2 regions of the Pseudomonas paeninsulae genome follow, and region 2 is predicted to be linked to the other one. Evidence: riboswitches for the same ligand, from Rfam matches in the RefSeq annotation. Region 2 holds a riboswitch; the other holds the start of a gene.

Region 1 (14,973 bases), 2.2 Mb from region 2:
CGTTGCAACGGTGAGCTGATCACTCGATCCCAGGGTCCGGCTGCGAGTACCGAGCCGCGCAACTGCGCCCAGCCCTGCTCGGTCAAGGCATCGTCGAGACTGCCGCGCAGGCCGCCGCCCAGCTCGGTTTCGCCGTGGCGCAGCAGTTCCAGGTGCAGGCTCATGCCGGACGCTCGGCCACAGCGGCCTCGGCGAAGGTGGCCATCTCGTTATGCAGCCGGCAGGCCAGTTGCAGCAATGGCACGGCCAACGCCGCACCACTGCCCTCGCCCAGGCGCAGACCCAGCTGCAACAGCGGCTCGGCCGCCAAGGCCTGGAGCACCAACTGGTGCCCCGGCTCGGCACCCTGATGAGCGAACAGCAGCCACTCACGGCAGCTCGGGTTGAGGCGCACCGCGGTCAGTGCCGCGACGCTGCAGATAAAGCCGTCGACCAGCACCGGCAGCCCCTGCTGAGCGCAGGCCAGGTAGGCGCCGACCAGGGCGGCGATCTCGAAACCGCCGAGGCGTTCAAGCGCCAGCAACGGGTCATGCAGCGCGGCGCCGTGCAAGGCCAAGGCGCGCTCGATCACCGCCGCCTTGTGCGCCACGCCAGCGGCATCCAGCCCGGTGCCGGGGCCGACCAGGGCGGTCGCCGACTGGTTCAACAGGGCGCAGGCCAGGGCGCTGGCGGCGGTGGTGTTGCCGATGCCCATTTCGCCGCCGATAAACAGTTCACTACCGGCCTGCTGGGCGCGCAGCACGCTGTCGCGCCCAGCCTGCAAGGCCGCGCTGGCCTGCTCCGGGCTCATCGCCGGACCACGGGCGAAGTTCTGCGTGCCGGCGCCGATCTGCAACACGCGCACACCCGGCAGCGGCGGCGTCGGCACTGCGGTGCCGAGGTCGATCACTTCCAGGCTGGCGCCCAGCTGCCGCGCCAACACGCTGATCGCCGCGCCGCCGCCGACGAAGTTGGCCAGCATCTGCCCGGTGACGGCCTGTGGGAAAGCCGACACGCCTTCCGCGACCACGCCATGGTCGGCGGCGAAAATGCTGATCCACAGCCGCTCGATGCTTGGCCGCTCACAGCCTTGCAGGCCGGCCAACTGAATCGCCAGCTGCTCCAACTGGCCGAGCGAGCCGGCCGGCTTGGTCAGTTGCTGCTGACGCGCCGCGGCCTTGGCCTGCATGGCCTGATCCACCGGCTTGGCACCGGCCAGCCACCATGCGTGCGTCATAGCCCCTCCCCCCTCAAGACCATCGGTAAACCCGCCACCGTAAAAATCACCCGCTGACAACGCTCGGCCAGGGCCTGATGCAGCCAGCCGGCTTCGTCGACATAGCGGCGGGTCAGCTCGCCCAGTGGCACCACGCCCAGGCCGGTCTCGTTACTCACCAGAATGATCCGTCCCGGCAGTTCGGCCAGACACGCCAGCAGCGCCTCGCGCTCGGCGTTCAGACGCGCCGGGTCGTCCAGCATCAGCAGGTTGGTCAGCCACAGGGTCAGGCAGTCGACCAGCAGGCAGCGCCCCGCCGCCGCGTGCTCGCGCAGCACCCGGGCCAGCTCGAACGGTTCTTCCAGCAACTCCCAATGTTCCGGACGCCGCGCGCGGTGGTGCTGGATGCGCGCAGTCATTTCGCCGTCCAGCGCCTGGCTGGTGGCGATATAGGTCACCGGCAGAGCGCTGTCGGCGGCCAGCTTCTCGGCCAGACGGCTCTTGCCAGAGCGGGCACCGCCGAGGATCAGTTCAAGCATGTCGATAACCTTTTCAATCAAATGGATGGCGGAGGCCATCTGGGAGGGGCCGAGCGGCGATCCGTTTTAGCCGCGAAACGCTGTATTGCGCTATTTCGCGGCTAAAACCCCTCCCACGAAAGCAGCTCACAGGCCGCACAGCTCGCGCAGTCGGGCGGTATCCAGATGCGCCTCGACCAGATCGGCTAGGCGCTCGATATCGCGCTCGCGCAGGGCGTGGTAGTCGACCGGCTGCACCTCGCGCAGCCCTGCCCAGCGCAGCAGCGCGCTGCAGGCCGCACTCGACTCGAACAGGCCGTGCAGGTAGCTGCCGAGCACCTGGCCATCGGCGCTCAGGGCGCCGTCGCTGCGGCCGTCGTCCAGGCGCACTGCGGCGGCCTTCAGGGCCGGCCCGCTGCTGACCCCGGCGTGAATCTCGTAACCGCTGACGTCGGCATTTTCCAGGAGCAGTTGCCCGCGCACATTGCGCAGCTGCTTCTCCGGTTCCAGCACGGTTGAGAAGTCCAGCAGGGCCAAACCCTGGCTGCTGCCCGCCGCGCCCTCCAGGCCGCGCGGATCATCGATGCGCTGGCCAAGCATCTGCAGACCGCCACAGATGCCCAGCAACTTGCCGCCGTAGCGCAGGTGCTTGGCGATAGCCGTGTCCCAGCCCTGCTCGCGCAGAAACGCCAGGTCGGCGCGCACGCTCTTCGAGCCAGGCAGGATGATCAGGTCGGCGGCGGGTATCGCTTGACCGGGGCCGACAAACGTCAGCTCGACCTGCGGGTGCAGGCGCAGCGGGTCGAAGTCAGTGTGGTTGCTGATGCGCGGCAGCACCGGCACCAGCACCTTGAGCGTCTCGGCCGCCTTGGCGATCTGCCGGGTATCGATGGCGTCCTCGGCTTCCAGGTGGAAATCCATCAGGTAGGGCAGCACGCCGAGCACCGGTTTGCCGGTGCGTTGCTCCAGCCAATCCAGGCCTGGTTGCAGCAGGGTGATATCGCCGCGAAAACGGTTGATCACGAAGCCCTGGACCCGCGCCTGTTCCGACGCACTGAGCAATTCGAGTGTACCTACCAGATGAGCGAAGACGCCGCCCTTGTCGATATCGGCGATCAGGATCACCGGGCAGTCCACTGCCTCGGCGAAGCCCATATTGGCGATGTCGCCGACGCGCAGGTTGATCTCCGCCGGCGAGCCAGCGCCCTCGACCATCACCACCGGATAGGCGGCGGACAGACGCTGGTGCGACTCCAGCACCGCGTTCATCGCCACCTTCTTGTAGTCGTGGTAGGCCACGGCATCCATGCTACTCAGGGCGCGGCCATGGATGATCACCTGGGCGCCGGTGTCGCTATTGGGCTTGAGCAGCACCGGATTCATGTCGCTGTGCGGCGCCAGGCCAGCTGCCTGGGCCTGCACAGCCTGGGCGCGACCGATCTCGCCGCCGTCGGCAGTTACCGCGCTATTGAGCGCCATGTTCTGCGGTTTGAACGGCACCACGGCCACGCCCTGGCGCTTGAGCCAGCGACACAGCGCGGTTACCAGGGTGCTTTTGCCGGCGTCCGAGGTCGTACCTTGAACCATTAGCGTGCTCATGCAAACTCCTTGGCGAATACCTGTAGTGCCTGCTCCAGGCGCAGCCAGCCCTGCTCGTCCGCCGGCAAACCGAAACGCAGGCTGTCGGGGCTGGCGAACAGGCGGGTGAGAATGCCATTACAGGCGAGAAATTCGTGTATCAGGCTGGCCCGCCGATGGACGACCCACTGGAACAAGGCACAGCCACCAGTCGGCGCTAAACCATGGGCGCTGAGCAACACCGCCAGACGCAGACCATCGGCACGCAAGCGCTCGCGTTGCGCTTGCTGACCGAGCTGATCCTGCAACAGCGCCGTTGCGACTACCCTGCTCGGCCCGCTGACAGTCCAGGGCCCAAGCAACTCGGCCAACTGATCGAGCAGCTCTTGCTGCGCCAGGACAAAACCCAGGCGAATGCCGGCCAAACCGAAGAATTTGCCGAACGAGCGCAGCACGACCAGCCCTGGCAGCGCGCTATGCGCCGCCAGGCTGTGCTCGGGGGTGCAATCGATAAAGGCCTCGTCGACTACCAGCCAGCCACCGCGTTCGGCCAGGCGTGCATGCCAGCTCAGCAATTGCTCGGGCGCGAAACGGCGGCCGGTGGGGTTGTTCGGGCTGACCAGCAGCAACACGTCGAGGCGCTCCAGGGCACGGTTGATCCCGCCTTCGCTGAGTTCCAGCAGGCGATGGCCTTCGCGTTGCCAGGCGGCGGCATGTTCGGCATAGGCCGGCGAGACGATGCCGACCCGAGCGTTGCGCCGCAATCGCGGCAGCGCCTGGATCGCCGCCTGGGAGCCAGCCACCGGGAGCAGATTGGCCACCCCGTAATAGTCGCGGGCGGCAACTTCCAGGCCGTCGTCCAGTTCGGGCAGACGTGTCCAGGCCGACGCGGGAATATCCGGCAGCGGCCAACCATAAGGGGCGATACCGGTGGACAGATCCAGCCAGTCACGCAACGGAATGGCAAAATTCAGCGCCGCCGCACGCAAGCGGCCGCCATGTTCAAGCACGATAAAGCTCCCAGAGCACCAGCAGCGCCAGCCACAGCAGCACCCCGGCGTAGACCAGATTGATCGCCCGCTCGATATCCCGCGCCCGCGCTGGCGGGCCCTGACCCAGTTGCGCACGCGGGTGCAATTCGCCGTGATACTCGGCCGCGCCGCCCAGGCTGACGCCGAGGGCACCTGCACCGGCGGCCATCACCGGGCCGGCGTTGGGGCTGTCCCACTGCGGCGCCTGGCGTTGCCAGCAACGTAGCGCCAGGGCCGTCTTGCCGAGCAGCGCATAGGTCAGCGCCACCAACCGCGCCGGCAGGTAATTGAGGACATCGTCGATCTTCGCCGCGGCCCAGCCGAAGCGCTCGAAACGCGGATTGCGGTAGCCCCACATGGCATCCAGGGTATTGCTCAGGCGATAGAGCACCACGCCCGGCGCACCGGCGACGAGGAACCAGAACAGCGCGGCGAATACCGCATCCGCGCCGTTTTCCAGAACCGACTCGGTGCCGGCGCGCGCCACGCCCGAGGCATCCAGCTCGGCGGTGTTGCGGCTGACCATATAACCGACCCGCTCGCGCGCCAGTTGCAGATTGCCCAGGCGCAAGGCCTGGGCCACCGGCAGGGCATGTTCGCCCAGGCTCTTCAAGCCGAGGGCGGCATAGAGAGCAAGTATCTCCACCGCCCAACCGAATACCGGCACCTGCGCGAGCACCCCGACCAGCAGGGTCAAGGGCAGTACCGCCAGACACCAGGCGCTGACTCCATGACTGCGCCAGCCACCGCCGCCGACGTTGAAGCGCTGTTCGATGCGCTCAGCCATGCGCCCGAAGGCCACTAGCGGATGCCAGCCTTTCGGCTCGCCAAGGGCTGCATCCAGCGCCACTCCGGCCACGGCGCCAAGTACCAGGCTCAAGCCCATGCCTCGCTCGCTGGCAATACCGTCATCGTGTTCCCCATTGATCCTGAAACAGCAGTTCACTCAGTGGGCGCGGCTCTGCCCACCCCTGTTGCACCAGCATCGGCGCGTCGTAGAACGCCACCACCGGTCCCAGACAGAGCACCGCCAACGGCTTGCTGCCGGGCGGCATGCCCAGCAACTCGGCCAACGCCTGCGGCTCGAACAATGAAACCCAGCCCATGCCCAGGCCCTCCGCGCGGGCGGCGAGCCAGAGATTCTGAATCGCGCAGGCCAGCGAGGCCAGGTCCATCTCCGGCAGAGTGCGGCGGCCGAACACATGCCCCTCGCGCCCGTCCATCAGCGCCACTACCAGCAGTTCGGCGCAGTCGCGGATGCCCTCGACCTTGAGCCGCATGAATTCGCCGGAGCGCTCGCCCAGGGCCTCGGCGGTGCGTAGCCGCTCCTCGTCCACCAGACCATGGATCGCCTCGCGCAACGCTGGGCGGGTAATGCGAATAAAGCGCCAGGGTTGCATCAGGCCAACGCTGGGGGCCTGGTGCGCCGCCTCGAGCAAACGCGCGAGCAGTTCCGGCGCCACCTCGCCGCCGCTGAAGTGGCGCATATCGCGGCGTTCGGCGATCGCACGATAGACCGCCGCGCGCTCCTCCGGGCTGAAGGCATGCTGGTCACCGGATGCACTCATGGCTGCTCTCGCGGAAGAAACAGCGCCGCAGCGGCCAGCGGGTCGGACGGCAGGTAGAAGTGGATATAGGACGCCGTCAGCTGACCGATGCGATAGACCGGCTCGGCGGTGCGCCTGTAGTTCGGGCACTCGCCGCGGGTGATCGGGACCAGCGCGCTGGTCAACGCGGAGTAATGGAAACTGTGACCGCGCAGCCGGCCCTCGGGCAGTTCGGCGAACTGCAAGGCCATGGCCGTCATGCGCGGCTGCAGGGTCGCCTCGCCCGCCAACACACCGAGCATGCGGCCACTGGCGCCCTGCTTGTCGGTCAGTTTGTCGAGCAGATAGAGCATGCCGCCACACTCGGCATGGATTGGCTTGCCAGCGGCGTGATGGTCGCGAATCGCCTGGGCCATGGCCTGATTGGCCTCGAGCCGCGCCAGGTGCAACTCCGGGTAGCCACCGGGCAGGTAGAGGCTGTCGACCTCGGGCAGCGCCTGATCGGTCAGCGGCGAGAAGAAATGCAACTCGGCGCCCAGCTCACCCAGCAGATCCAGGTTGGCCTGGTAGAGAAAGGCGAAGGCGCTGTCGCGGGCCACGCCGATGCGCACGCCGTCGAGCAAGGCCGCAAGCTCACGCGGCGCGGGCGCGGCGAACTCGACCGCCGGCGGCAAGGCCACATCGGCGCTGGCGGCCAAGGCATCGGCGGCAGCATCCAGACGGGCATCCAGATCGGCCAACTCTGCGGCCTGCACCAAGCCTAGGTGGCGACTCGGCAATCCGACTTCGGCGCTGCGCGGCAGGGCGCCGTACCAGCGGATCGAAGCCGGCAGCGCGGCGTGCAATATCTCGCCATGGCGCGTACTACCGACCCGGTTGCCGAGTACCCCGGAAAACGGCAAGTCCGGCTGGAAGGTCGCCAGGCCATGGGCCATGGCGCCGAAGGTCTGGGCCATGGCCGAGCCGTCGATCACCGCCAATACCGGCACAGCAAAGTGTCGAGCCAGATCGGCCGCTGAAGGAGTGCCATCGAACAGCCCCATCACCCCCTCGATCAGGATCAGGTCGGCCTCGCCCGCGGCCTCCCAGAGCAGGCGCCGGCTCTCGGCCTCGCCGACCATCCACAGATCGAGCTGATACACAGGCGCACCGCTGGCGCGGGCGAGGATCATCGGGTCGAGAAAATCCGGCCCGCACTTGAACACCCGCACCCGCTTGCCCTGGCGCGTATGCAAGCGCGCCAGGGCGGCGGTGACCGTGGTCTTGCCCTGCCCCGAGGCGGGCGCGGCGATCAGCAGGGCCGGGCAGCTTCTAGCACTCATCGCGACCTCTCGTTAGCCAATGCGCTGCGCGCGAGGAAGCACCACGCAGGCAGTACCGGTGGCAAGTGGCGCTGACGACGCGCCCGGCGCATTAAGAGCGAGAACATCAGAACTCCACCCCTTTCTGCGCCTTCACACCCGATTTAAACGCATGCTTGACCAGGCTCATCTCGGTGACGGTGTCCGCCGCCTCGATCATGCCCGGCAAAGCGCCACGCCCGGTCACCACCACATGTTGCAGCAACGGCCGCGCCTCGATATCGGCAAGCACCGCTTCCAGCTCCAGATAGCCATATTTCAGGGCGATATTCAGCTCATCGAGCACCACCAGGCCAATGCCCGGATCGCTGAGCAACTGCGCGGCGACCGCCCAGGCTTCGCGGGCCTTGTCGATATCGCGCTGACGATCCTGGGTTTCCCAGGTGAAGCCCTCGCCCATCACGTGGTAGCTGACTTCATCGGGGAAACGCCGGAAGAAGGTCTCTTCCCCGGTGCTGGCCGCGCCCTTGATGAATTGCACCACACCGACCCTGAGGCCATGGCCGAGGGCGCGAGCGACCATGCCGAAGGCACTGCTGCTTTTGCCTTTGCCGTTGCCGCTGTGCACTAGCAGCAGGCCATATTGGTCCTGGGCCTGGGCGATTTTCTCGTCGATCAAGGCCTTCTTGCGGGCCATGCGCGTCTTGTGTCGCGCGTCGCGTTCTGCCGACTCGCTCATCGCTCACACTCCCACAGCCGTAACGGCATACAGGAACGGCTGCACAGCACAGCGGCTGTCATGGGGGGAAGGGGTTTGCTCATCTCGATTTAGCTCCGTCGCTCTCACCCGTGCGACCCAGGCGGGAAAAGACATACGGAGAGCGAGGACGCATGAACTGCAACAACCGCGCAGCCACACGCCAGACAACGCCCTCCGCGATGTCGTGGACTGCAGCAGGCCGGTCTCCGGGCTTGCGAGCGGCGCTCCGACTATGCAGAACACCTTCAAACGCGCCTTCCCATGCCAATGCACAGTGGCTCAATCAGCGTTTGTTTAAACTCGCCTACCGTTGCGGGGGCAGCGTCGAAATTGTTGGCGTGAACACGCACAACGTACCGACTTCCCTGTTTCACCCCGCGGACGCACAGCGTTGGGGGCACCTGTTGCAAGCCGCGCAGGTTAGTGGCACGCGGTCTTAGCGTCAATGGATAGGCGCAGTTCGGTAGCCGGGGCAATCCGGGGAAGCCATCAAGAGTGGATCGAACTTGGAGCCCAGGGTTAGCGCAGCGGGTCTAAGCTTTGCTCTCTACTACTCACTCCCGGGTTGCATCCGGCCTACGTATCGCAGGCCTTGCGCATGAAACATAAGAGCTGCGCAATCACAGCCTTCAGCGCTTGCGACACAGCGTCAAGCCGTCACCCAGCGGCAGCAGCGACAAGTCGATGCGCTGATCGTCTTTCAGGGCCAGGTTGAGCGCCTGAATGGCGCGGGTGTCGTCACTGCCTGGGGCCTGCTCCAGCACCCGACCGCTCCACAGGGTGTTGTCAAACAGGATCAGGCCGCCCTGGCGCACCAGCCGCAGGGCATGTTCCAGATAGGCCGGGTAGTTGGCTTTGTCCGCGTCGATGAAGATCAGGTCGAAGCTACCCGCCTGCCCGCCACGCTCAAGCGCGACCAAGGTCTCCAGGGCCGGTGCCAGGCGTTGTTCGATGCGTTCGCAGAGGCCGGCTTCGCGCCAGTAGCGCTCGGCGATGGCGTTGTAGTCGCCGGGGATATCGCAGCAGATCAACCGCCCCGCCTCCCCCATGGCCTGAGCCATGCAAAGGGCGCTGTAGCCGGTGAAGGTGCCGACCTCGACAATCCGCCTGGCGCCGGTCAGTTGCACCAGCAGCGCCATGAACTGGCCCTGCTCGGGCGCGATTTGCCAGTTGGCATTGGCCAGCTGCGCCGTCTCATCGCGCAGACGCTTGAGCAGCGACGTTTCGCGCAGGGAAACGTCGAGCAGATAGTGGTAAAGGCTGTCGTCAAGCGTGAGGGTACGGTTGGTCATATGACTCTCCTGAATTACTACGCGCAGGTCCAGATAAGAGATGCCATGTCGTCTACCCGGCAATCCGTAGACCCTATGTTCATGCGAAAGCCGCGAATTTCATCCGGGCTATGGGCTGGCCCTACGCCGTCGTCAGGGATTACCCGCCAGTTCGGGACTGAATACGCGCTTGGCATCCAGATAGGTGCGTTGCCAGTAGCTGTTGCTGAGGCTGTCCAGACGCACGGTGCCGCCGCTGGAAGGTGCATGCACGAAGCGGCCCTCACCGACATAGATACCAGCATGGCTGACCTGGCGCCCACCGCTGGTGGCAAAAAACACCAGGTCACCGCTTTTCAGCGCATTACGGCCTACGGCTGGCGCACGCATGCTGATCAACTCGCGGGTAGAACGCGGCAGGCTGACGCCAGCCGCGTCGCGATAGACGTAGCCGATCAGCCCGCTGCAATCAAAACCGCCCGCCGGGGTATTACCGCCATAACGATAGGGTGTGCCGACCAGTCCGAGGGCGCGAAACAAGACCTCTTCGGCACCACTGTCGATGCTGGCAACGGGCACATGAACGATTGACTGTGGAGCAGGAGGGCGACCGGCGCAGGCAGTCAGCAGCGCGGCAAGCAGAAGCAGGGCAACACGGGTCGTGAAGTGCATGAGCGGAACGATCCAGAGCCTGAGTGCGCTCTACTGTGCCGACTCAGGAGAAACCGCGCAACCTTTGCGGCTGCGCCGAGAAATCAGGGATGGCGGGCTAGCTGATCGGTCGGGGCCATGGCCAACGCCCGCTTAGCCTCAATAAAGGTGCGACTCCAATAGCGATCGTCCAGGCTGTCAACCCGCACACCACTGCTGCGGCTGGCAGAATGGATGAACTGGTCATCGCCCAGGTAGATGCCAGCATGGCTGACCCGACCGCGACCGTTGGTAGCGAAGAACAGCAGATCACCCGGCTCCAGTTCTTCGCGCTCAACCAGCGGCGCATCGATCTTGATCATTTCGCGGGTCGAACGCGGCAGTTGCATGCCGAGCTCTTCCTTGAACAGGTAGCCGATGAAACCGCTGCAATCGAACCCCGACTTCACCGTGCTGCCGCCATAGCGGTAACGGGTGCCAACCAGCGACAGGCCGTGGGACAGGATGCTGTCGGCCAACTGGGGAAGCTCGTAGGATTTGTCGCCGGCAAAGTCGATGACTGCTTCGGCTTCGGCTTTCGCTTCGGTATCGTCAAGAAGAACTGCATGTTCAGCCGTCTTGACCTTCGCCACTGCAGTGGTCGCCGGCGTTTGCGGCGCGTGACTGGCGCAGGCGGCCAGAACCAGAGTGAGGGCGAGAGGCACGAGAGGGGCGAAGTGTTTGAACATGAGCACAACGTGTCGTAGTTTCACAAGGGCGCGACTATGCCTTCAATGCCCTTCATTTGCAAATTCTATGGCTGTTGATGTGACTCAGTAGCGCCGGCAAAACATCTAAGGCTCGCCCCTGCAGATGTATGTCGACGACATCGCTAAAATCGCTACGATTCGGATTGATCTCGGCGGTGAAACCACCCGCCTGACGGGTGCGCAGCAGCGGTTCGACGATATAGGGGAAACTGGCGCTGGTGCCGATGCTGATGACCGCCTCGAAGCCTTTGCCCAGTTCGGTATACAGGCTGTCGATCGCCTGCTCCGGCAGCATTTCCTCGAACAACACCACCGGCGGGCGCAGGATGCCGCCGCACTGCTGGCACTTGGGCGGCAGTGGCCGGCTCAGGTGCTCGGCCAGTTGCGGGTCTTGTGCGCCGCAGGACTGGCAATACAACGGCGCCAGTTCGCCATGGATCTCGATCAAGCGCTCGGGCGGACTGCCGGCAGCGCGGTGATAGCCATCGATATTCTGGGTCAGCACCCAGCACTGGGGTTTCAAACGCTGCAACTCGGCGATGGCGTAATGCCCGGCATTGGCCTGGGCGCCGAGACAGGCTTTGCCCAGTTCGGCCAGGTACTTCCAGCACAGCGCGGGGTCGCGTTGCAGCATGGGACCGGAAAGCGCCGCCTCAATCGGCAAGCCTTCGGCGGTCTGGCCGCTGTACAGGCCGCCGATGCCGCGGTAGGTCGGCAAACCGGAGTCGGCGGACAGACCGGCGCCAGTGATGATCAGGATGCGCTCGACCGCATTGATGGCTTCGGCGACACGGACAATGACCTCATCCATCTCAAGCTCTCCTGCGTAGGGTGGATAAAGCGTCAACCACCCTATCGGCTCAATGATTGACCGTATAGGCCAGCATCATCGACAACTGACAGAGCGGCCGACCGCTCTGTACGTGCCACTGATTGAACGCTGCCTGCACGGCTGCGCGGTCTTTCAAGCTGGTCGGCACCTTGTCGATGATGTTCTGCGCCTTGAGCGCGGCGACCATGTCATCGCTGGGAATGAAGGTATCCTTGCCGACCATGCGCAAGAACCGCGGCGCGGACAACCCACCCATCTGGCTACCGTGCTTGGCCAGGTAGCGCCACAGACCAACGATATCGGTCACTGGCCAGTCGGCGATCAACGCACCGAAGCTGCCTTTCTCCCGGCGCACATCCAGCACGAACTGGGCATTGCGCGGCACGCTCTTGAGCTTGCCCAGGTGGCGGATGATGCGCGCATCCTGCATCAGGTTTTCCAGACGCTCGGCGCCCATCAGTACGACTTTCTCCGGATCGAAAGCGAAGAACACCTGCTCGAAAACCGGCCACTTGGCATCGACCAGGCTGTGCTTGAGACCGGCCCGAAAGATGCGCAGGCTGATGGTGGACAGATAGCGGTCATCGCTCAGCGCACGCAACTCTGCATCGCTACACGGCTGCGGCAAGCGCGCCTCGAGGGCAGCGGTCGAGCCAAAACGATTCAGGCAATACTCATGGAGCCATTTGTAGTCGCGCATCATCCCTCGCCTTTGCTTGTCGCTTGAGCTTTATCGCTGGCCCTACAGATTCATCACATTGACGAAGCGTGATGCGGCATTTTCGTCGATTCTCAGGTTCTTGAAGTCGAACAGGTTGCGGTCGGCCAACTGCGAGGGCACTACGTTCTGCAACGCGCGGAACATGATCTCGATACGCCCCGGCGATTTGCGCTCCCAGTCCTGGAGCATCTCCTTGACCACCTGACGTTGCAGGTTTTCCTGCGAGCCGCAGAGGTTGCAGGGAATGATCGGGAACTGCCTGAGCTTACTGTAGGCCTCGATATCCGCCTCGTTGCAGTAGGCCAGCGGGCGGATCACCACGTTACGCCCGTCATCGGCACGCAACTTCGGCGGCATGGCCTTGAGTGTGCCGCCGTAGAACATGTTGAGAAAGAAGGTTTCCAGGATGTCGTCGCGGTGATGCCCCAGGGCCATCTTGGTCGCGCCGATCTCGTCGGCGAAGGTGTACAGGGTGCCGCGGCGCAGGCGTGAACACAGCGAACAGGTGGTCTTGCCTTCCGGGATCATCTCCTTGACCACCGAATAGGTGTCTTTTTTGACGATGTGGTAGGGCACACCAATGGATTCCAGGTAGGCCGGCAACACATGCTCGGGGAAGCCTGGCTGTTTCTGGTCCATATTCACCGCGACTATCTCGAACTTGATCGGCGCGACCTTCTGCATATGCAGCAACACATCGAGCATGGTGTAGCTGTCCTTGCCCCCGGACAGACAAACCATGACCTTGTCACCGTCCTCGATCATGTTGAAGTCGGCAATGGCTTCGCCGGCCTGACGACGCAGGCGTTTTTGCAGCTTGTTCTGATTGACCGAGAGGCTACCCATGGTGCACTGGAATCCGGAGGCTTACTAAAGAGCGGCATTTTACCCAGAAAGCGCGACGCGCCCTACCCCAATCGCGCTGCAATGCTAGGCTCGAATAATGAACGACGAACTTGACCCCTCTGCCGATCTGGCAGAACACCTGCACCAGCTGCTGCAGGACGCCCCCGCCGGGATTGGCGAATACCAGTTGATCCAACAGCTGAAAGATCGCCACTGCACGCACATTCCCCACTTGCCGCTGACCGACAACCTGGTGCTATTTCGCACCCACTTCCTGGTCTTCAACGCCCTGTACCGGCTGCGCGAGCAGCTATGGAGCGAACGGCTCGGCTTTGTCCAGATCAACCCGCTGTGCATCCAGCTGCTGCCTTACCAGGCTGGCAGCGCCGAACTGAGCGAGCACGACCCGTTGCGCGAGTATTACCTGGATCTCAGTCAATTGAGCGACACCGACGAGCGCGATGTGGAAAAGCTGCTGGCCAGTTTCTGGACACGCATGCAAGGCGGCGAGGAAAAGCGTGCAGCCTTGGAGCTGTTCGAACTGAGCGAAAGCCAGCAAGTGCTCAATCTTGGACTTATCAAGCATCGCTACAGGCAACTGGTCAGCCTGCATCACCCCGATCGAGGCGGCAGCACTGCGCGCCTGCAGTCAATCAACAAAGCGATGGAAATTCTGGAACGCTATTACAACTGACTTTCAGAGACCAATTTGCTCTAAGAGCAGCCCTCTCTCGAACGCCAGCCTCTGCCTATACTGCGACATACGGTCGCATAGGTTCGGCCAGTACCCGGTGGAGCTGTCTACGCGCGCCGGGCACTTCGCTGGGGGGCGACCGCATAACAAGAGGAGGTGTCTGGCATGATCCATCACGTTTGGGGGCTCTTCACCCATCCCGATCAGGAATGGCAGGAAATTCGTGGCGAAGAAGAAACCATCAGCCACATGTATCTCACCCACGTACTGGTGCTCGCCGCGATTCCGGCGATCTCAGCCTTTATCGGCACCACCCAGATTGGCTGGTCCATCGGTGATCGGGCACCGGTAATGCTGACTGAAGCCAGCGCATTGCAAATGACGATCATGACCTACCTGGCGATGCTTGCCGGTGTTGCGGTGATGGGCGCCTTCATTCACTGGATGGCACGTACCTATGACGCCAGCCCCAACCTGACCCGGTGCATCGTGTTCGCCGCCTACACCGCGACGCCCTTGTTCGTCGGCGGCCTGGCGGCGCTCTATCCAAATATGTGGCTGGCCATGGTGGTGGGAACACTGGCCATTTGTTACACCGTCTACCTGCTCTATGTGGGTATCCCAACCTTCATGAGTATCCCCGAGGATGAGGGTTTCATGTTCTCCAGCTCGGTACTCGCAGTAGGGTTGGTGGTACTGGTGGCGATGATCGCCTGCTCGGTGATTTTCTGGGGTCTTGGGGTAGGCCCGGTCTACACCAGCTAAGGCATGGCAGCGAAGACCGTACGAAACCACCTCACGGTGGTTTCGTCGTTTTGGGGCTGCCGTAGCGGTTCGGCTTAGGCATAATCGCGCCGTCATCTTCAGGTTACGCCCATGCCCGAACACATCCACACCCGTGTCGAGTCCTGTTACCAGCAGGCCGAGGCCTTTTTCAAACAGCGCTTTGTCCGTGCCGAAGTGAGTTTCAAACTGCGCGGGCAAAAGGCCGGGGTGGCGCACCTGACGGAAAACAAACTGCGCTTCAACCCCCAGCTATACCGGGAAAACCGCGAAGATTTCCTCAAACAGACGGTGGCCCACGAAGTAGCACACCTGATCGCCCATCAACTGTTTGGCCTGAAGATCCAAGCTCACGGCGAGGAATGGCAACTGATCATGCGCGGCGTCTATGAGTTGCCGCCTAACCGCTGCCATAGCTATGACGTCAAGCGTCGCAAGGTCAGCCGCTTTATCTACCGCTGCAGCTGCCCCCAGGGCGATTTCCCCTTCTCCGCCC
Region 2 (14,973 bases):
GTTTTTCGTCTGGGTGTTTAACCACCGTCTCTCCCGCGTCCCCCCTTTCTCTTGGCTACCGGTCAGCGGAGCAGAAATGCGGTTTAACTCGCTGGATAAGCAAATCAGCTCGGGCAGATAGCGGCCATTCAGCGCGGTGCAAAAGCCAAAGGGTATCTACAACCGGTCGCTCCCCTTCAATGACCTTGATGGATTCAGGCCGTGAAAAAGCCAAGCGCGCATAGCGCGGCAATACGGTAAAGCCTAAGCCGCGAGCCACAGGTTCAAGGATCAGACTGATTTGGTTGGTGAAGCCATGGCACGGGAGGCTGCCGACCCCGGGCGCGCCGGGGTAATAGCGACTAAGCAGTCGACCGGCCATGGCCTGGCCATCTGGATGATCAATGAAACCAAGGCGCTCGAGATCAGCCCAGCCCTGAACGCTCTCGCCGGCCGGCACGACTAGTTCCAGTGGTTCCTCGGCGAAGCGACTCACACTCAAACGCGGATCGTCCGGTTTGAGCGTCACCAGTCCAAGTTCAAAGCGGTTGTCCAACACGGCATCGAGCACTTCACGATCCGGCGCGAAACGCTGTCGAATGCTCAGGCCTGGGTGGGCATGCTGCAACTCCAGCAGCAGTGGATAGAGGGCCAAGCCTATGCTGCCGGGGCAGATCAAACCTATCTCACCGTGCTCTGCGTCACGCTCTGACAGACGCCGCTGCAAGCGTTGGTCGGCCGTATTGACCTCCGCGCAGTATTCGAGCAAAGCGCGCCCGGCAGGTGTGAGTTCGAGCTGGCGCGGACGGCGTATCAACAGCGGGCCTAAACGCTCCTCCAGGCGCTGCACATGCTGACTGACAGCCGCTTGGGTCAAGTCCAAGCGCTCGGCGCTACGGGTGAAATTGCCCTGCTCGGCGAGAGTCGCGAAGGTACGCAGCCACTGCGGATTTAGCATAAATATCTCTTATTGAAATCATAACCTGGTGGTTATTTTGATTATGGCTTGGCGCTTCTAGACTGACCACTATCAACTCAACACGAGGTACTGGTCATGTCTTCCGTCTACCCACGCAGCTTTTCCCACATCGGCCTGTCGGTCACCGATCTCGACGCCGCCGTGAAGTTCTACACCGAGGTCATGGGCTGGTACCTGATCATGCCGGCGACCACCATCAGCGAAGACGACTCAGCCATCGGCGTCATGTGCACCGACGTATTCGGCGCAGGCTGGGGCTCGTTTCGCATCGCCCACATGTCCACCGGCGACCGCATTGGCGTGGAAGTCTTTCAATTCCGCAACGCGGTAAAACCGGAAAACAACTTCGAATACTGGAAGACCGGAATATTCCACTTCTGCGTCCAGGACCCGGACGTCGAAGGCCTGGCGGCCAAGATCGTCGCCGCCGGTGGCAAGCAGCGCATGCCGGTACGCGAGTACTTCCCAGGCGAGAAGCCGTTCCGCATGGTCTATATGGAAGACCCCTTCGGCAACATCCTGGAGATTTATAGCCACAGCTACGAGCTTACCTACGCTGCCGGCGCTTACCAGTAAATGGGACCGCTGTAGAGCCTTGAGAGCTCTGCGCCACCTGATCAATAACAATGATTCGAGTAGGACGATGACTGGCTCTGCCGGTCATCGTCCTGTGGAGAGCAGGTAAATAAATCGGTCCGCTTGTTTCCTGCCTAAGTCACGGCCGCTTTGCAGAAGATTCTGAGCGCCTGCTGCTGGCCGCTCCATGCTCGCCGCTATATCAAAAGAGATCACTCGCCAATGACCGTAACCGGCCCAGAGTGTGTAAAAACGCTGGCAACAATCTTGCTATGATTTGACCAGACTTCATCTCAGCAGGAGATGCCAGTGCGGCGATTCATTCAAGGTGAAAATCGGACTCAAGTTACCTTGCTCCCAGAGAGCCTGGATGACTATGTGACGGACACTAACCCGGTGCGGGTAGTTGATGTTTTCGTCGGTGAACTCGACCTAGGCAAGCTGGGTTTTGACGGTGTCGTACCGGCGGAAACAGGTAGACCCGCTTACCATCCTGCTGACCTGCTGAAGATTTATATCTACGGTTATCTCAACCGCATCCAATCCAGTCGGCGCCTTGAACGAGAGGCCCAGCGTAATGTCGAGCTCATGTGGCTGACTGGGCGTTTGATGCCCGACTTCAAGACCATCGCCAATTTTCGCAAAGACAACGGCAAGGCAATTCGCGCTGTCTGCCGCCAATTTGTGGTGCTGTGCCAGCAAGTGGGATTGTTCTCGGAAGCACTCTGCTAGCGCGCTTCGAGGGAACAAGACAGGGGCTAGTCGTCTATACGAATGACCACTCTTGACCGATATCTGCCGGTGACCACCGTCTGCTGTAGGTCGATAGCAGCTGGTCGAGAGTGACCGGAACCGACCCCATGCAGTGGCCAGCCCATCATCTGTGGATCGTCGAAACCGCTGATGGGTATCGCAGGCTCGCCCCATCCTACTTTTCCTCCGGCTGTGGATAACTCCTCGGCGTATACACCCACTCGCCGCCATCGGCGCGGGGGAAGCGGCAGGTTTGGCTGGAGCCGATGATTACCCGGGTGCGCATATCGACCATCTCTGGGGTGAGTTCGCCGGGGGTCAGGTTGCCCAGGGTTTCGCCGGGGCGGCCGATGTCGCGGCCGAGTACCACGACGGTCTGCGGGCTGCGCTGCTGACGGAGGATGTCCAGGGCGCGGCCGAGTTACCAGGGGCGGGCCTTAGTTGAAAGGGGGACAGATGTATTTTCAACCTGCCCCTCCATGAGAGATGCCGGCTATTTCGCCAGCTCGCACTTCTGCAAGTGCGCTTGGGCGGTTGCTTCCGGCATGACGCTCAGCTTGGCACCACCTACGAAGACCCCCATTTTGATGGACTGACGCAAGTAGTGGTTCTGACCGCCGACTGCGAGCAGGTTGATGGCGTTGTCGCTGAACTCGGATTCGGTAGCGATAACGTGATTACCCGGGCTGACGAGACGATAGAAGTAGGTGCGATTGGCTGTCTCGCCAATTACTTCGCCATCGACCTTGAGGGTCTTTTTCAGCCCTTGGCCGGCGAAGCTGTCGCGATAGATATACAGCCCGGCTTGATCAGCAGCTGGTGCGGAGAATGACTTCAGTGCGGCATCGGCTGAAGGTGTATCCATAGGTACGGAAGCGCAACCTGTAAGAACGGCGAGGCCGAGCGCAGTGACGAACAGCTTGAAGCGGTTTTGCATGGGGAAATCCTTTCAGGGTATGTGTTGATAGCCCTCTAGAACGGGGCCTACAGGCATTAGTCGCGCGATTATGGCAGATTGATATCATCTTTTGCGATGGCGGTTGATAACGCCTGGCTGCGGGCCGAGGCCAGCCCATGACTATTGATCGTCAAAACCCACGATGGGTATCGCAGGCTCAACCAGCGTGTCCCGTTCCATCCTACGTTTCCTGCGGCTGTGGATAACTCCTCGGCGTATACACCCACTCGCCGCCATCGGTGCGGGGGAAGCGGCAGGTTTGGCTGGAGCCAATAATTACCAGGGTGCGCATATCCACTTGCTCGGGGGTGAGTTCGCCGAGGGTCAGGCTGCGCAGGGTTTCGCCGGGGCGGCCGATATCGCGGCCGAGTACCACGACGGTCTGCGGGCTGCGCTGCTGACGGAGGATGTCCAGGGCGCGGCCGAGTTGCCAGGGCCGGGCCTTGGAGATGGGATTGTAGAAGGCCATCACCAGGTCGGCGGCGGCGGCATATTCCAGGCGCTTTTCGATAATCGCCCAGGGCTTGAGGTTGTCCGACAGCGACAGCATGCAGAAGTCGTGGCCCAGCGGCGCGCCGGCCTTGGCGGCGGTGGCCAGGGCGGCGGAGACGCCGGGGAACACCTGCAAGTCGACCCGCTGCCATTCGGCGTCGGTCGATGCGTGCAGGGCTTCCAGCACGGCGGCGGCCATGGCGAATACGCCAGGGTCGCCGGACGACACCAGCACCACCCGGCGACCGCTGGCGGCCAGTGCGAAGGCATGCCGGGCGCGCTGCATTTCTTCGCGGTTATCGCTGCAATGGCGCACCTGTTCTGGGCGCAGCGGGCCGGCCATATTGATATAGGTTTCGTAGCCGAGCAGGTCCTGGGCCTCATCCAGCGCCTGGCGGGCGGCCGGCACCATAAATTCGGCGGCACCGGGGCCGAGGCCGATTACCGTCAGGCGGCCACGGGGCCGGCCGAGTTGCGCGGCGTCGATGGGTGCGGCGGCCAGTAGCAGGCGCAGGCTGGCGTGCTGGCTGTGCAGCGGCGGCAGTTGCTCGGCGTCGTCGATAAAACGCAGTGGTAGGTGCAGCTGCGCGGCGGCGGCGTGCAGCCCGGCGTTGGCCATCAGCGCCGGCGCGGCCAGCAGGCAGGCCAGGCTCTGTGAGGCCAGACCGCTGGCGTGCAGCGCCTGTTGCAGTTCGCTGAGTAAATCGGCGCTGGCCTGTTCGATCCACACGGCGACCTGCTGCGGGTGGATCAACAATTCATCGGCGTTAGCCGCGCGGCTGTGCGGGCTGATATGGATCACCCGTGCGGCGTGCTCAGCCACCGGCAGCTTGGCCTGGGTCAGCCAGGGCGCGTCGCCTTCGATGCGCACCGCCTGACCGCCGAGCAGGTCGCTGACAAAGCCTTTGCCCTGCTGCAAATCGGCCAGCACATAGCCGGGCGGCGGGTCGAGCAGGCAGGTGCCGAAACGCAGCTCGCCGCTGGTGGTGATGGCCGCGCTGACTTGCAGCTGAGCGGCAATCTCCCGCGCCAGGCGGTTGACCCCGCCGAGACCACCGAGCAACGGCACCACGGCGCTGCCGTCTTCGGCCACGGCCAGCACTGGCGGTTCGCTGCCTTTCTCGGCCAGCACGCCGGCCAGGCTACGAATCACGATGCCGGCGGCGCACAGGACGATGATCGGCACATTACGGCGGTAGAGCGCACGCAGGTTGTCGCCGAAATCCTCATAGACCCGTTCGACGCCCTCCACCCGGCCGCGCAGGCCGTGGATCTCGGCCTGTGGATAAAGTGCCTGGATGCGCCGCGCGCAGGCCAGGGCGGAGGGGCCGAGGATGATGATGGCGGGAGCGGTGGTCATAAGGTGTTCCGTGGTTGGCGTAGGAGATCCCCGTCGTCCAGACGCCGCGCTGTCGCGCAGCAAACTGGAGGCCATGGTGTCTGTCGGCTTGTGGGTACCTGTAGGAGCGGGCCATGCCCGCGATGGGTTTCGCGGGCATGGCCCGCTCCTACAGGGCTTTGTGTATATTTAATTTATATATAAAACAATGAGTTATTTTTTGTTTGATGAAAGGGGCTTTAGCCGCAAGCTACATAAGACATGTCGCGGCTAAAGCCCCTCCCACAGTGTTCAACCGCGCCACTTCTCGCCGGGAATCACGATCATCGAGAAGTACGGTGACGACATCGGTTCGACCTCGTCCAGCGCCACGATGCGCTGGTTGCCCATGGTGGCGCGTTCGATGTAATGGGCGCGGCCGGCGATGCCCAGCTCCTGCAGCACCCGTCGGACTTTCTCGAAATTGCGCCCCAGCTTCATCACCACTGCGGCTTCGGCGTCCTGCAGGCGGCGCTTGAGTTCCTCTTCCGGGAGTACCCCGGAGAGCACGCTCAGCGATTGGTTGCGGTACACCAGCGGGGTGCCGAGCACCGAGGCGCAGCCGAGCATGGAGCACACGCCGGGCACCACCTCCACCTGGTATTGGCCGGCCAGACGGTCGTGCAGGTACATGTAGGAGCCGTAGAAGAACGGGTCGCCTTCGCAGATCACCGCCACGTCGTGGCCGGCGTCCAGCTGGGCGGCGATCTGCACCGCGCAGGTGTCGTAGAAGTCGCTGATCACATCCTCATAGCTCAGCGGCGCGGCGAGCTTCTCGGTGGTCACCGGGTACACCAATGGCAGGCGCTGCTGCGCATCGGTCAGGTGCTCTTCGATGATGCCGAAGGCGTTGCCGCCCTGGCCCTTGTTGGCTTTGGCCTTGGCCACGAAGTAGCCGACCACCGCCGCGCCTTGCAGCAGGCGCAGGGCCTTGAGGGTGATCAGCTCCGGGTCGCCGGGGCCGACACCGAGACCGATCAGGCGTCCTTTGCCGGGGCGGGCCATGCCGGGTTGCTCTATAGCACTCATCACTCCACCTCCGTGGCCAGGGCGTTGACCGCCGCCACCGCCATCGCGCTGCCGCCGCGGCGACCACGCACGATTACGTAGGGCACGCCGCGGCTGTCGGCTGCGAGGGCGTCCTTGGACTCCGCCGCGCCGATAAAGCCCACCGGCATGCCGATGATCAGCGCCGGCTTGGGCGCGCCGGCGTCGAGCATTTCCAGCAGATAAAACAGCGCGGTGGGGGCGTTGCCGATCACCACCACGCTGCCTTCCAGGTGCGCGCGCCAGTGCTCCAGGGCCGCCGCCGAGCGGGTGTTGCCCAGCTCGTGGGCCAGATCAATCACGCCCTCGTTGTGCAGGGTGCAAATCACCGGGTTGTTGGCGGCCAGGCGCGGGCGGGTGATGCCTTCGGCGACCATCCGCGCATCGCAGAGGATCGCCGCGCCCTTGGCCAGGGCGGCGCGGCCGGCCGCTCCGGCACCGGCGGAAAAGCGCAGGTCCTGCACCACATCGACCATGCCGCAGGCGTGAATCAGCCGTACCGCTAGTTTTTCCAGATCGGCAGGGATAGCGCTGAGGTCGGCCTCGGCGCGGATGGTGGCGAACGATTGGCGGTAGATTTCCTGGCCATCGCGGATGTACTCAAGCATTGCGGTTTCCTGTTGCGCAGTGGGCGGCGAACCAGTCGCCGGCCTCGTCGATAGTCATGGCAGCGGCTAGCAGTTGACCGAAACCGGCCACCTCAGGCGTGCGTTGATAGAGCTGGTAGTGGCTGGCGCTGCTGGCCAACAAGGTAAAAGGTGCGGTGTGCGCGGCGGCGCAGGAGCGCGGGCAGGCGCTCAGATGCACCTGCGGCCGTGCGCTGCTGGCGCGCAGGCGCTCGGCCAGGCGCAGGGCATCGGCCTTGCTGTCGCTCAGGCCTTTGCCGCAGGCGGCGGAGCCGGTGCAGGCGATCAGGCTGGTTAAGGGCTCATGCGCATCGCTCAGCAGGCCGAGATCGCCCAGCGCCTGCAGCACGGCGTCTGCCGCCGTCGCGGGGATATTCGGCAGCAGCAGGCCCTGCCAGGGCGTCAGGCGCAGGCTGGCGTCGCCCTGCTGTTCGGCCAAATCGGCCAGGGCGCGCAGTTGCGCAGCGTCGATCCGGCCCAGTCGCGCGGCGGTGGCGACCATGCACCGGCCCGCTTGCCGCTGTGGATACGTGCCGATGGGCGCGTGCGGGCTGACCGGCGGACGCTGCCACGCTACGGGTGCGGCTTGCAGGGTGAAGGGCAGGCGCGCTTGCAGTTGTTGCAGGAGTTGGCTGGCTGGAATCACGCTCAGCAGCTGGCGCATGCGGCTGTGGTCTGTGCCGGCTAGTTCGAGAAACAGCTTTAGTAGTTGTTCGATCAGCACGGGCGCCTGTTCGACGTTGACCACGCCTAGTGGCGCCTCACCGGGGCAACCGGCCAGACCGAAAGCCAGCCGGACCGGCTGTCCGGGCAGGGCGCTGAGCCAGATATCGTGGGGGTGTTCGAGCATCGTCAGGGCTTCGCCGCCGTCCAACTGGAGGGCGAACTTGGCCGATAGCGCGTGCAGCACCGGGCTGTCCTGCAGCAGCGCGAGCAGTTGTGCGGCCAGCGGCCGGGTATCGAGCAGGGCCTCTGGGTCGAGGCCGGCGGCGGGGCTGAGCAGCAGGTTGCGCACATCGTCGCTGGCGACATGCCGTGGGCCGAGGCCGGCGGCCAGCAGGCGCTCGATCAGCGGCTTCTCGGCTTCGCGGCGCACGCCGCGAATCTGCAGGTTGCTGCGGTTGGTCAGTTCCAATACGCCGCTGGCGCAGTGGCTGGCCGCCTCGGCAATGGCACGGGCCTGGGCGCTACTCAATACGCCGCCGGCCAGCTTGACCCGGCAGATGCCGCCGTCCAGGGCATGGACGATACGCAACAGGCCGGGGCACGCCGATCCCGGTTTTTCGGGGCGTGGTACGGACGGATCGACGGTGGTGGAAAAGTCGCGCAAAGGTTCACCAGCAACAACGAACCTGCCTACGATCTGCTGCGCGTCGGCCCTGCTGCGTTAAAAACAGGCTCGGAATGCTCATGTACAGCTCGTACACTCCGCTTCCTCGCCTGTTTTTGCCTTGCAGGGCTCTAGCTCGCGAGATCGTAAACAGCTTCTACGACGCGGCGACCGAACCAGCAGAGTCCGCCCAAGTGGGAGGGGAACTCAATGGCATCGGTACACCCCGCCCGATGTTGGCACTCGCGACTAGCGTCGTAGGCAGGTCTCCTGGCTGACAGGTCATCATCTGGCGCGGCCTTCCCGGTTACCCAGTGGCGCTGTTGCGGCAGACTCGCTGTTTACAGTTGCGGGGGCAGCTCGGTCACGATCAGCAGATCGCTCCGGATTCCCTCTTAGGCCCATTTTAGAGCCTGTCCAGGGGCGTGCGAGCTAGAGCCAGGCAAGGCGGAAATGGCTGAGAATGCGGAGTTTACGAGTAGTAAATGAGCAGTTCGAAGCCATTTCCAACGCAGCATGGCCGACGCGCAGCAGACCCTGTTCAGGCTCTTGGGCACCGACGAAGGCTGTATTATGCCCGCTTTGTTTGACGCGCAGACACCCTTGCTCGTCGGGCGGGCGTAGAGGAGTAGGTATGACGGCCTGGTTAACCCTGGTGGGGATCGGTGAAGACGGCTATGCCGGCCTGGGCGAGGCGGCCCGCGAGGCGCTGGGCGATGCGCGTTGTATCGTCGCTGGCGCGCGGCAGCTGGCCCTGCTGCCGGCGGATCTGTCGGCCGCGCATGAGTTGTGGCCCAGCCCCTTCAGCCTGGAGCCGCTGCTGGCCCGGCGTGGTACGCCTGTTTGCGTGCTGGCCAGCGGCGATCCGCTGTTCTATGGCGTCGGCGCCAGCCTGGCGCGGCAGCTGCCGGCCGAAGAGCTGCGGGTGTTCTCGGCGCCGTCCTCGGTATCCCTGGCCGCTGCCCGGCTCGGTTGGCCGTTGCAGGAGGTGACGGTGCTGTCGCTGGTGGCGCGCCCGTTGGCGGCGTTGCAGGCGCGGATTTTCCCCGGCGCGCGCCTGTTGTTGCTGAGCAATGATGGCGACAGCCCGGCGGCGGTGGCCGAGCTGCTGCGCCAGCGTGGCTTCGGCCCCAGCCGCCTGACCGTGCTGGAGCATCTGGGCGGCACCAATGAGCGGCGCGTCGATGCTCTGGCCAGCGACTGGCAGCTGCCGCGCGCCGCCGATCTCAATCTGCTGGCGGTCGAATGTATCGCCGCCGCCGATGCGCGCCTGCTGCCGCTGACACCGGGCCTGCGTGATGAGCTGTATCAGCACGACGGCCAACTGACCAAGCGCGATGTGCGCGCCATCACCCTGGCGCGCTTGGCCCCGCAGCCGGGCGAGCTGCTCTGGGATGTCGGCGCAGGCTGCGGTTCCATCGGTATCGAGTGGATGCGCGCCCATCCCGCTTGCCGGGCCATCGCCATCGAGGCCGACGCAGGCCGCCAGGGGCATATCCAGCACAACCGCGACGCCCTCGGGGTGCCGGGCCTGCAGCTGGTCGCCGGTCACGCGCCCGCCGCACTGGCCGGCCTGGCCGCGCCGGATGCAATCTTTATCGGCGGCGGGGTGACCGTGCCCGGTGTGCTGGAGCAGTGCTGGGCCAGCCTCAAGCCGGGCGGCCGGCTGCTGGCCAACGCCGTCACCCTGCAAAGCGAAGCGGCGCTGGTCGCCTGGCGCGAACGGGTCGGCGGTGAGTTGACCCGCATCGCCGTGGCCCAGGCGCAACCGCTGGGCGCTTTCGACACCTGGCGCAGCGCCTTGTCGATCACCCTGCTGCAGGTGCGTAAGCCGTGAGCGCGCGCATCCTCCTGCTCGGCGGCACCACTGAGGCGTTGTTGCTGGCTCGGCGCCTGGGCCCCGAGAGCATCTACAGCCTGGCCGGCCTCGGCCGGGTTCCCGCTGATCTGCCCTGCCAGGTGCGCGTGGGTGGTTTTGGCGGCGCCGAAGGCTTGGCGGGATTTATCCGTGAGCAGGGCATCGAACTGCTGCTCGATCTGACTCATCCCTACGCCGCGCAGATTAGCGCCAATGCCGCCCGCGCCGCTGCGCTGAGCGGGGTGGCCTGCTGGGCGCTGCGCCGGCCGGGTTGGCAGGCCGTTACAGGGGATGACTGGCGCGAGGTGGATGACTGGGCCGGGTTGGTTGCAGCCCTGAACGGCTTCCGGCGCCCGCTGTTTACCCTGGGGCGCGAGCCGCTGGAACACCTGCACGAGATTCCCCCTCACCAGCATTGGACGGTGCGTTGCCTGCAAGGTCAGGAGGCCGTGCCGCGTGCGGAAATCATCGGCGCGCGTGGGCCGTTTGAGCTGAATGAGGAGCGTGCGTTGTTCGCCCGTCTGCGCAGCGATGTGCTGATCAGCAAGAACAGCGGCAGCCAGGCCACCGAGCCGAAATTGCAGGTCGCCCGCGAGCTGGGCCTGCCGGTGCTGCTGCTGCGCCGACCGAGCTTGCCAGCGGTGGAGCGCGAGTTCGTCAGCCTCGACGACCTCTGCGAGGCCTTGCCGCTGTAGACCTGTAGGGTGGGTTAGCGACGCGGGACGCCGACCACACACGACAGTGGCGCGGCGCGTAACCCAGCAGGCGATGGACCGCGTTGCGCCGCTGGTGGGTTGCGCCGCGTCGCGAATGGATGTGTTGTTCGGCAACCGCGGCATGCGGCTAACCCACCCTACGTAAACGGATCGCCTGTTAGACTGCCGGCCCGCTCTGGAGGCCGCCATGACCACGCCCGTTTCGCCCTACGCCTGCATTCTCTTCGTCGGCCCCGACCTCGCCGACGGCTCGTTTGCCGAGCTGTTCCGCCAGCGCCTGGCGGCCTTGCGCGGCGCGGCGGCGCTGGCCGATATCGTCGACACTAGCAGCGGTTACGCCGAGCTCTGGCAGCGGGTCAGTGAAGGTCAACGGCCGTTGCTGGTGATCGACCTGGAACCGCAGAGCAGCAGCCCGCACCTCGACTGGTTGCGCAGCGAACTGGGCCAACTGGCCGAGGCCGAGCAGCTGTTTGTCGCCAGCGCCATCGGCCAGAGCGAAGGCTTACCGGTGGAAGTCGCCTGCGCCCTGATCGAACGCCCCGAATTGCACCTGCCCTGCGTGGGAGTCGCCGCCATACCGGGGCACCACGCCTGGTCGCAGATCCCGCCGCATCAGCAGCGCCTGCTGCTGTGCAACGGCCCACGCTGCACCCGTCGTGGCGCCCTGGCGCTGTGGAAAAGCCTGCGCGCGCGGCTCAAGGCCGCCGGCAAGCTGGAGTGCGCGGGAGGCGTGCATATCACCCGTACCCAGTGCCAGTTCCCCTGCGACCAGGGGCCGACCCTGAGTGTTTATCCCTCCGGTGACTGGTACCGGGTGCGCAACGAGGCGGAGGTGATTCGCCTGGTGGACGAGCATTTCGTCGGCGGCCGCCAAGTGGCCGAGCTGTTGATGCCGCGGGGCTGACCGACGCCTCGGCATCAGCGGTCATGCATATGCTCGATCAATGCGCGCTGTCGGCTGACTTGGCTGCTGACCTGGTCGGCGAGCTCGAGGGTGTCGCGCTGCAGTTGCCGGCTGTGGCTGGCCAGCCCTTGCAGGGCGTGGATCTTCTGGTTGATCTCCTCGGCGGCCTGACTCTGCTGGTTGCCGGCCTCGGCGATCTGGCTGCTGATGCCGGCGATCTCACCGATGCGCAGGGTGATGTGCGCCAGGGCCTGGGCGGTGGCGTCGACCTGTTCGACGCTGGCCCGTGACTGTTGCAGGCCTTGCTGCATGGTCTTGACCACTTGCGCCGTACCCTGGCGCAGGGCTTCGATCATGCCCTGAATTTCGTCGGTGGAGGCCTGGGTACGCTTGGCCAGGGAGCGTACCTCGTCGGCCACCACGGCGAAGCCGCGGCCATTGTCGCCGGCCCGCGCCGCCTCGATGGCCGCATTCAAGGCCAGCAGGTTGGTCTGTTCAGCGATGCTGCGGATCACGTCGAGAATGCCGCCGATGGCTTGGCTGTGCTGGCTCAAGGCGGTGACCGCCGCGGCCGACTGGTCGAGGGTGGCGGCCAGCGCGGCGATGCTCTGGTGCGCGTTGCCCACCTGGCGCTGGCCGTCGTCGCTCAAGGCTTGCGCTTGGTGAGTCTGTTCGGCGGCATTGCGCGTGTTGCCCGCCACCTCCTGAATGGTCGCGCTGAGTTGTTCGACTGCGGCGCTGATGCCGTCCAGGGCCTGTTGCTGCTGCTCGGCCGCCTGATTGCTGGTGCCGAGCAGTTGCCTGGTGTGGTCGGCATGGGCGCTGACCCGGCTGCTGCTGTCGCCGATGCGCGCCACCATGGACGCCAGACGCGCCTCCTGTAGGCGATTGCTCAACTGCAACTGGCCGACTTCGTCGATCCGGCCGGTGTAGATCAGCTGCTTGATCGGGTGCTCAACGATGCGCCGACTGTGCGCCACCAGCGCGGCAAAAGGCTTGGCATGCAGGCTCAACAGCAGCCAGCAGAGACTGACGCACGCGAACAATACGGCGCCGCCCAGTTGCGGGCTCTGGCTCAGCGCGAGCAGGCCGAGCGGGCTGAAGGCCAGTAGCGCCAGCAGGGTCTGGGCGCGGTTGCGAGTCAGCCATTGCCAGCGCAATGCCGCCGGGTGCTTGCCCTGGCTGCGTGTACGGTAGATGGCGGTGGCGCGCTGAATCGCCTCGGCCTGGGGCAGGCGATAGATGGCCTGGTATTCGCGTACCTTGCCGTTTTCCAGGACCGGGCTGATGAAGGCGTCGACCCAGAACGGCTGGCCATCGGCCCGGCGGTTTTTCAGCATGCCCATCCAGGACTGGCCGCGGCCGAGGGTTGCCCAGAGATCCTTGATCGGTCCCTGCGGCATGTCCGGGTGGCGCAGGCTGGAGGCGGGGCGGCCGATCAGGGCGCTTTCGCTGAGGCCAGCCAGACGGCACAGGGCCGGGCTGGCGTAGAGGATGTTGGCCTGGCTGTCGGTCAGCAACAGGAGTTGCTCGTTGGTCTGGCCCTTGTCTGGCACGCGCTGTGACATGGCATCCGATCCGTACTGAAGGTTTGGGCAGGCGGCGGATGCACGGGCCACGGTTGCCCGTGCTGGGCGTGTGCCGCCTGAGTTGAATTCGGGGCTGATGAGCGAACCGCCCGGCAGCATGCCGGGCGGTATCGGGGGACGGCCTGTCAGTTACCGGTAGCGCGCATGTGCTGCACGCTGAACATTTCCGGCTTGCTCATTTGCGGGTCGACCTGGCCCTTGAACTGGCCGGTGGTGCAGTGCATGGCTTGCACGTCGATCATGCTGAAGCTGTCGTCGATCGACACACCGCTGTCCTTGTTTTTCGCCAGGTGGTGATCCGGGTGGGCTTGGCCGATGGTGAAGGTCTTCCACAGACTGCCCTTGCGGTCATAGGAAATCGTGCGCGGCACGGTGAAGGTCTGCGCGTCCACATAGTGCACCCGCTTGGACAGCGGGTGGCTGCCTTCCACCGGTGCCGATTCCACCTCGTAGACCTTACGCAGTTGCCAGGTGATATTGGGGAAACAACCGCCCTGGCCGGCGAAGGCCACGACCTGGTAGCCGTCGCTGTCCTGATGGGTTTCGCTGTCCAAGGTCAGGTCGTTGTGGTTGTAGAAGGGCATCAACAGAAACTTGGTGCCCTTGTAGGTCCAGTTCATGTCGGAGATGCGCCCGTTGTAGCCCTCGAAATCCTCGATCATCAGGTCCGAGCCGAGGAAGGCATCGGTCACCTGGCCGGTGGCCAGGCGCCGTACGCGGCGCTGGAAACCGAGGTAGAGCCAGGAGTTGTCGCGCTTGAGGTCGTCCTGGGAGCGGTGGATCAGCAGCTGGGTGTTACGCACATCATAGGGTTCGAGCACCTTGACGTAGATGCCGCGAAACAGCTCCGAGGGATTTGGCGTGATCGACGGCATGGGTTCCTGGTTGACCCGGCCGGTGAAGTTGAGGAAGTGAAAGTCGAACTTGATGGTGCGCTCGACCTTGGCTGAGTCCATGTCGCGGTACTTCCAGTAGAACGGCGAGATGGCCGCGCTGTCGCCCCAGTTGTAGCCGTACTTGTAGTTCCAGGCCAGCTTCTCGCCGGCGCGCGGGTCATTGGCATCGGGCTCCTGGGGGAAGGGTCGACCGGCGATCCAGCCGTCGATCTCGCCGGTTTTGGCGCCGAGCTTGACCTTGTTCTGACCCTGACGGGTGGCCTCGACATAGTTAGGGTGCAGGTCGAAGGAGGTGGTTTCACCGACCTGCATGTCCAGCCAGCCCTTCTCGATGAAGCCGTAGAAGGCCGGATCGATGATGTCCTTGAACTGGGCGACGTTGGCTTTGTTGATAGTCAGGCCGGCGCTGAGTCCGGCAAAGGCCGGTTTTTCGGCCTTATAGGGGTAGAAAGAGCGGTCTATCACGGCCGAGTTGGCCTGGGCGAAACCTGCGCTCATTGCCAGGGCAAGGGCGGCGAAACGGAAGCGGAATTGCTTGTTCATGGGTCTTCCTCGTGATGATCAGAAGCTGTAGCGCAGGGTCAGTTGCAGTTCGTCTTCTTTTTGCGCCATGCCGATCGGGCCTGCGCGGAAACGACCAAGGGGTTCATAGCCGGTCAGGCCGAGGCTCATGCCTTCTGGTTGGCCGCTGCTGGTGAAGGGGTCCCAGGGGTTACAGGTACGGCAATCGTCGTACTCGCGGGCGCCGCGACCGACCTTGATGTTGGCGCCAGCGGTGATCTTCAGGTTGTCGCTGAACAGGTACTCAATGCTCGGGGCGATGGCGGTGGCCCGGGCCTTGAAGTCATGCGCGGCGAGCAGTTGCGGGCTGAGACGGTCGTTCATCCACCAG

The links. Region 2 has a riboswitch for cobalamin ahead of cobG (precorrin-3B synthase). Riboswitches for the same ligand answer to the same signal wherever they lie in the genome.
Region 1: it holds a riboswitch for cobalamin, as region 2 does, so the genes downstream of both, cobO (cob(I)yrinic acid a,c-diamide adenosyltransferase) here and cobG (precorrin-3B synthase) in region 2, are expected to answer to the same signal.

The regions. Positions count from the first base shown of each region.
Region 1 covers NZ_CP141799.1:3,100,148-3,115,120, forward strand. The annotation lists gene cobC (alpha-ribazole phosphatase family protein) at 1-164, opposite strand, end outside; gene cobT (nicotinate-nucleotide--dimethylbenzimidazole phosphoribosyltransferase) at 161-1,216, opposite strand; gene cobU (bifunctional adenosylcobinamide kinase/adenosylcobinamide-phosphate guanylyltransferase) at 1,213-1,734, opposite strand; gene VCJ09_RS14180 (cobyric acid synthase) at 1,861-3,312, opposite strand; gene cobD (threonine-phosphate decarboxylase CobD) at 3,309-4,301, opposite strand; gene cbiB (adenosylcobinamide-phosphate synthase CbiB) at 4,294-5,202, opposite strand; gene bluB (5,6-dimethylbenzimidazole synthase) at 5,231-5,890, opposite strand; gene VCJ09_RS14200 (cobyrinate a,c-diamide synthase) at 5,887-7,191, opposite strand; gene cobO (cob(I)yrinic acid a,c-diamide adenosyltransferase) at 7,298-7,909, opposite strand; cobalamin riboswitch at 8,111-8,350, opposite strand; gene VCJ09_RS14210 (O-methyltransferase) at 8,560-9,222, opposite strand; gene VCJ09_RS14215 (C40 family peptidase) at 9,355-9,873, opposite strand; gene VCJ09_RS14220 (C40 family peptidase) at 9,957-10,580, opposite strand; gene VCJ09_RS14225 (NAD-dependent deacylase) at 10,633-11,412, opposite strand; gene VCJ09_RS14230 (DNA-3-methyladenine glycosylase I) at 11,462-12,133, opposite strand; gene ttcA (tRNA 2-thiocytidine(32) synthetase TtcA) at 12,176-13,000, opposite strand; gene VCJ09_RS14240 (DNA-J related domain-containing protein) at 13,098-13,694, shown strand; gene VCJ09_RS14245 (Yip1 family protein) at 13,860-14,459, shown strand; gene VCJ09_RS14250 (SprT family zinc-dependent metalloprotease) at 14,571-14,973, shown strand, end outside.
Region 2 covers NZ_CP141799.1:5,295,654-5,310,626, reverse strand. The annotation lists gene VCJ09_RS24510 (LysR family transcriptional regulator) at 56-937, opposite strand; gene VCJ09_RS24505 (lactoylglutathione lyase family protein) at 1,034-1,534, shown strand; partial or broken gene VCJ09_RS24500 (transposase) at 1,844-2,260, shown strand; partial or broken gene VCJ09_RS24495 (precorrin-3B C(17)-methyltransferase) at 2,463-2,729, opposite strand; gene VCJ09_RS24490 (DUF2846 domain-containing protein) at 2,781-3,224, opposite strand; gene cobJ (precorrin-3B C(17)-methyltransferase) at 3,427-5,097, opposite strand; gene VCJ09_RS24480 (precorrin-2 C(20)-methyltransferase) at 5,368-6,120, opposite strand; gene VCJ09_RS24475 (precorrin-8X methylmutase) at 6,144-6,770, opposite strand; gene cobG (precorrin-3B synthase) at 6,763-8,118, opposite strand; cobalamin riboswitch at 8,362-8,561, opposite strand; gene cbiE (precorrin-6y C5,15-methyltransferase (decarboxylating) subunit CbiE) at 8,753-9,955, shown strand; gene VCJ09_RS24460 (cobalt-precorrin-6A reductase) at 9,952-10,671, shown strand; gene VCJ09_RS24455 ((2Fe-2S) ferredoxin domain-containing protein) at 10,880-11,596, shown strand; gene VCJ09_RS24450 (methyl-accepting chemotaxis protein) at 11,611-12,756, opposite strand; partial or broken gene VCJ09_RS24985 (PAS domain-containing protein) at 12,847-13,164, opposite strand; gene VCJ09_RS24445 (DUF1329 domain-containing protein) at 13,311-14,624, opposite strand; gene VCJ09_RS24440 (DUF1302 family protein) at 14,643-14,973, opposite strand, start outside.